Regions from separate parts of the Shewanella psychrophila genome, predicted to be linked through region 1. Evidence: predicted binding sites of a transcription regulator. Region 1 holds the regulator's gene; the other holds the start of a gene.
What was found. Region 1 encodes MetJ, which represses methionine synthesis genes. Its sites were predicted from a motif close to TAGACGTCTAGACGTCTA; they were not measured.
Positions count from the first base shown of each region.

Region 1 (3,177 bases):
TATTGCCGTGAGTGAGAAGGATATGAGCAACACGGCGGTAGCAATCTGCATCCGCTAAGCTAGAACCACCAAATTTGTGCAAATGACAACGCGCCATCTTTAACTCCTATCTACCGAGATTAACAACTCGCCGCTGCAGCGAGTCCAGCTTCAATATCGGCAACTAAATCGTCGGCATCTTCGATACCCACTGAAAGACGGATTAGGGTCTCTTTTACCCCAGCTTCTGCTCGAGCCTCTGGCTCCATAGCTCTGTGGGTCATTGTCGCAGGAACTGCGACTAAACTCTCTACCCCACCTAAACTTTCTGCGACAGAAAACACAGATAATTTGTCAAGAAAAGCTACCAACTGCGTTTCTCCGCCTTTAAGCTCGAAACTGAGCATGGCACCAAAGCCCTTTTGCTGCTTAGCAGCAATCTTATGACCAGGGTGATCACTAAGACCTGGATAGTAAACTTTATCGACCGCCTCGCTGGCAGTTAATACCGCTAACACCCGTTGTGCATTAGCCTGATGTTCACGAATACGTACCGCTAAGGTACGAATACCGCGTAGGGTAAGATAACTATCAAAAGCAGATCCTGTTAGGCCTAAGGTATTAGACCACCAATGCAATAACTCACCTAACTCGGCATCTTTAGCGACGACAGCACCACCGACTACATCGCTGTGGCCATTGATATATTTAGTAGTCGAATGGATAACAATATCGGCACCGAGCAAGAGTGGCTGCTGTAAAATGGGAGACAAGAACGTATTATCGACAACGACTAGGGCATCGACGGCATTACTCGCCTTGGAAATTTCTTCGATATCGACGACACGCAGTAAAGGGTTCGATGGTGTTTCCAACCAGACCATCTTAGGCTTCTGGGCAATAGCGGCTTCCAGTGCTATATTGTCAGTCTGATCCACCACAGCAAGCTTGAAGGCCCCCTTCTTGGCTAAGTTAGTAAATAGACGATAACTTCCCCCATAACAGTCATGGGGAACGATTAGCAGATCATCGGGACCAAGCAGGCTAGTCACTAATGTGATCGCAGCCATGCCAGTACAAGTCACCACACCTGTTGCGCCTTTCTCCAGTCCAGCGATGGCATCACCGAGAATAGAACGAGTCGGATTTCCCGAACGGCTATAGTCAAAATCTCTGGGGTTCTTGTGCCCATCGAAAGAGTAGTTAGTCGACAAATAGATGGGAGGCACCACGGCACCATGTTGGGTATCGGACTCAATCCCTTGACGCACTGCAATTGTGGCTAACTTACGTTCGGTCATCTACTACTCCTAGAACTATTTACTGAACACCTTCCTCCCAACAAAAATTGGACAGGAGATGTCTGGACGTCTAAATGTACCTAAGGGAAAGCCCAGCGTCAACCAAATATAGACGTTTAGACGTCCAAACATATGGAAATCTATTTGCAATTGTCATAAATAAGAGGCAATAATTTGACTGCACAATTTAAAGGGTTAAAATCTGCCCCGAATTTTGAATATACAGGTGAGTCAATGACTGAGTGGAATGGCGATTATATTAGCCCATATGCTGAACACGGCAAGAAGAATGAACAAGTAAAAAAAATTACTGTTTCTATTCCCTTGAAGGTACTTAAGGTTCTTACCGATGAGCGCACCCGTCGTCAGGTTAACAACCTACGTCATGCCACCAATAGTGAATTGCTTTGCGAGGCATTCTTGCATGCATACACAGGCCAACCTCTGCCTAACGATGATGACTTGTCTAAAGATAAGCCTGATACTATCCCTGCTGAAGTGAAGCGCTTGATGGATCAGATGGGTATCGAATGGGAAGATGTAGAGTAATCATACTCACTTAAATCTTGTTCAGTCAGTTTCAGGGATCGCATTGCGATCCCTGTTTGCTTCCACACTAGTTTCGACCCTGCAGAAACAATCGAGCCCGACTAAAAGATTAATATCGAAGCCTTTCATATTAATTAACAAGGCTAACGCCTTAACCATCACAGTACAATTGAGAGAAAATGCCGTGCTTTCAATGATAGATCCAACCACATTAGCTTTAGCTTCCCTTATCATCTTCTGTGGTGCCTTGACCCAGAGCCTTATCGGTTTTGGTTTAGCCATTGTCGCCTCTCCTCTGCTGTATATTGTCGATCCAGAGCTAGTACCGGCCCCGGTTATCATCATGGGCTTCTCTATCTCCTTGCTGACCCTGTTTAGAGAGCGAGGTGCCCTTGAGTTTAATGGGCTGCAATATGCCCTTCTTGGACGCATTCCTGGTGGTTTTCTCGGGGCAGGTCTATTGATATATGCACCACAACCCATTCTTGGACTGGCCATATCGGGCATCGTTGCCACGGCGGTCATATTGAGTTTGCTTAAGTTCAACATAGCCGTTAACCGCAAGAGCCTGTTTGGCGCCGGCGTGATATCTGGTGTATTTGGTAATATTGCCGCTATCGGTGGCCCACCACTGGCAATTTTGCTTTCAGGAAAAGATGCCCGTCAGTTTCGTGCGGCCCTATCGGCTTTCTTCATCTTCAGCTCACTGATCGCGCTTGTGATTCTTGGGATCACAGGTCTGCTTAGCATCAAACATCTATGGCTGTCGCTATTGCTTCTGCCTTCGGTGATCTTAGGTTATGTGGTCGCGGGGAGACTGATAGGGCATGTTGATAAAGATAAGACTCGCAAGGCAACACTCATATTATGTTCAATCTGTGCAACGATATTGGCGGTGAAGTCATTAATGGAATTAGGCTAAGAGAAGGTGCGAGTACGGAGCTTCGCTCCTACGAGTTCAAGAAAAGTCAGAAGCGAAAAGCTTTTGCTTTTAGCTCGCAGCCAACTTGTTGGCGAACTCGTAGCGAAGCGCCCTCGAAACTTCTTTAAATTTAAAAATGATATGACGTTTGTAAAACACCGCCTATAGCATCATCGCTGCCGACCATGCCGGTAAAGTCCAGATAAAAGACTCGACCAAATTCGAAGCCTGTACCTAAAGAGTAAATATCAGCCGTCGTGTCTTTCATATCGTGACGGTAACCTAAACGCAGTGCAAACCAATCCGTAGCTTTCAACTCACCACCAACGCGCCAATACTGAGTACCACCAACTTCTTCGAAGCGTTTATAGGCGTTCAGATCGATATCTGAGGTTAAACTTATACTGTCCCAGTCATAGGCGATAC
Region 1 is NZ_CP014782.1:3,386,941-3,390,117, forward strand. Features, by position in the region: gene sps_RS14560 (bifunctional aspartate kinase/homoserine dehydrogenase II) at 1-97, opposite strand, end outside; gene metB (cystathionine gamma-synthase) at 120-1,280, opposite strand; gene metJ (met regulon transcriptional regulator MetJ) at 1,515-1,829, shown strand; gene sps_RS14575 (sulfite exporter TauE/SafE family protein) at 2,014-2,751, shown strand; gene sps_RS14580 (conjugal transfer protein TraF) at 2,882-3,177, opposite strand, start outside.

Region 2 (3,177 bases), 2.8 Mb from region 1:
TAAAGACTTTATCGACTCCCTGCAGGACTCTACAGTGCTCAAAGGTAGCCATATCAAGAATGCATTAGCTGGTCGGCAAGGGTCCACCTGGCGTCTAACACCGGATAATAAAGCCGTCATCCTGGCTGCGGCCAGCCCTATCTGGATTGATGATAAGGTCATGGGTGTAGTGATAGCCGAGGAAACCACGCATGGTATCCGTACCCTGCGTAACAAGGCCCTGGAGAAATTGTTTAACGTCATTCTGACCATCATGAGCATGGGCACCTTAGCCCTATTCTTTTTCGCTTCCAGCATATCCAGCAGGATAAGAAAGCTCAGGGACGAAGCCGAAGAAGCAATAGACAGCCAAGGACGGATCAGAAAAACAATACAGGGCTCTGAAGTCAGAGATGAAATTGGCGATCTTTCAAGAAGTTTTGCCAGCATTGTCGGTCGCTTGGGTCAATACACTCACTACCTTGAGAATATGTCTTCACGCTTATCCCATGAGCTGAGAACCCCTGTGGCCGTGGTGCGGTCATCACTTGAGCACCTAAGCCTGCAACAGTTAGATCCTGACACCCGAAAATACGTCGATCGGGCGGAAGAAGGCGTTAGTAGACTCAATATGATCCTCAATAACATGAGCGAAGCCACACGCCTAGAAGAGAGTTTATCTCAAGCCGAAGTTGACATATTTCCTCTCTCCAAGGTCATTTCAGGATGTATGCAAGGCTATCAGCTCACCTACCCTAACAAAGAGTTTCTGGTTTCTGTCACACAGGAGCCTTTAACCATGAGTGGTGTGCCCGAGTATATCGCTCAACTCATGGATAAACTGATTGCCAACGCGTTAGAGTTCAGCACCGACAATACGCCCATTACTGTCACCCTAACGGCCAAACACAGACACGCCGAGCTAACTATTTCGAACTTTGGCCCCCTATTACCTGAAAAAATGGCAGAGCAAATTTTCGAGTCTATGGTCTCTGTTCGACAACAAAAGGCCCAAGACAAGCCTCATTTAGGTCTCGGTCTCTATATCGCCCGGCTTATCACTGACTTCCACCGCGGTTCCATCAAGGCAAGGGATCTACAAGCTCCGAACAAAAAAGGCAGCGAAAGTGCCGTTCGAGATAAATCAGGGGTCGAAATTTTGGTTTCACTACCTTATATAAAAGACTAAAACTATCATAACCAACTGAATTTTAGTTAATTTACTTAAGTGATTTAGAAACCAGATAAGAGTATACGGCACTCACGCTCCTATTTAGCCATTTAGATGTTAAGATGGCTAAAAGCCATTATTTCTCCTATTCGCTCCAGGAAGTATGCCCTATGAAAAAAGAAACCCAGATCATCAGTGTTGGACGTGACAAAAAATGGACCAAGGGCGTGATCAATCCCCCCGTATTTCGAGCATCGACTATGGTCTTCGATACTATGGAAGAGATGCGTTTTGCCACAAAAAACCGTGCTAATGGTGAGATGTTTTATGGCAGACGTGGTGGCCCTACCCACTTTGCTTTTCAGGCGGCTATCGCCGAACTCGAGGGTGGCAGCGGTACAGCGCTGTATCCATCTGGCTCAGCTGCTATCAGCGGTGCCCTATTATCATTTTTAAAAAGCGGCGATCACTTGTTGATGGTCGACAGTGCCTATGAGCCAACCCGGGATCTGTGCAACAAGTTGCTCGCAGGTTTTGGCATAGAGACGACGTATTATGATCCCATGATAGGCGAAGGTATCGCCGAGCTTATCAAACCCAATACAAAAGTCTTATTCTTAGAATCGCCAGGCTCAGTCACCATGGAAATTCAGGATGTTCCAACCCTGAGCGCAATAGCACATCAGCACGGCCTCATTGTTATGTTGGATAACACCTGGGCCTCACCGATAAATTCACGCCCTTTCGATATGGGCGTGGATATTTCCATTCAAGCGGCGACTAAATATATTGTTGGCCACTCAGATGTAATGTTAGGCACAGCAACATCGATTGATACCCACTGGGAGCAACTTAGGGAGAATAGCTACCTTATGGGGCAATGCACCTCCCCAGATGATGTCTATCTCGCCAGCCGAGGGTTGAGAACCCTTGGTGTTCGTATGCAACAGCATGAACAGAATGCCTTAAAAGTGGCAAACTGGTTAGCGACTCGCCCGGAAGTGGATCACTTAAGACACCCGGCTTTCGAGACTTGTCCCGGTCATGAGTTTTTTAAACGTGATTTCAGTGGCTCCAACGGCCTGTTCTCTTTCGTATTAAAAGAGGGAAATCTCAAATCAGTTACCGCTTTTGTAGAGAACATGGATCACTTCAAGATGGGCTTCTCATGGGGTGGATTCGAGAGTCTTATCTTAGGCGTATTCGGTATCGACAAAATCAGAACTGTCACCAGCTGGGATAGTAGTAAACCTCTTATTCGGCTACATATCGGTCTGGAAAATGCGGATGATTTAATCGCAGATCTCGAAGCTGGTTTTGAACGGTTTAACGCTGAACTAACCCGCTAACACATCGAAATTTAATATGCTCTACAGCATATCATTCCTCCATACAAAACCGCTATTTTGGCGGTTTTTTATGTCAACTTGAACTAGTTTATTACCCAAGGGAATGGCTCACCTAGCTCGACGATATCTTCATCGAGAATGACTAGGCTGGAGTTATCACCACAAAAATAGACTTGTAACAAATCAGCAGAGATTGCCGCTAATTCTCTTGCCATATTCGAAGTTTTTTCAACTAATGATACATGAGGAACGAAATGAAAAGGCACCAGAGATAAGCCTGACAGATCCCGTAAGCCCACCAGGTTTTTATCACCACACAAAATCGCAGTATCGATTGAGGGCGTCATGATCATCGCCCCAGCACTGATGCCAATAAGTGCGCCACCATGAGTTACATACTGATGAAGGACAGGGAGTAAATCCCGATATTTAAGCCACTTGAGAAAACGATAGGTATCACCTCCGGATAAGTGAATCGCATCACAATCTAGTAACTGTTTTAAGCTGGCTTCATTGAAGCCCTCTTCCAACTCTAAGTAGCAATCGAGTCTATCACCTAGCTTGCTGTACATTTGCTGAGTAGGTAAATAGTAATCTCTGGCTGAGTCAGGCTGTGAGGCGATATAACCTATGCGCTTCGAGCTTGATCCCATTGCATCCAGCACATATTTTATCCCT
Region 2 is NZ_CP014782.1:604,469-607,645, reverse strand. Features, by position in the region: gene pdsS (proteobacterial dedicated sortase system histidine kinase) at 1-1,168, shown strand, start outside; gene sps_RS02815 (cystathionine beta-lyase) at 1,321-2,499, shown strand; gene sps_RS02810 (Type 1 glutamine amidotransferase-like domain-containing protein) at 2,583-3,177, opposite strand, start outside.
Region 2: a site for MetJ is predicted at 1,262-1,279, ahead of sps_RS02815 (cystathionine beta-lyase). Genes of this name have one in related genera too.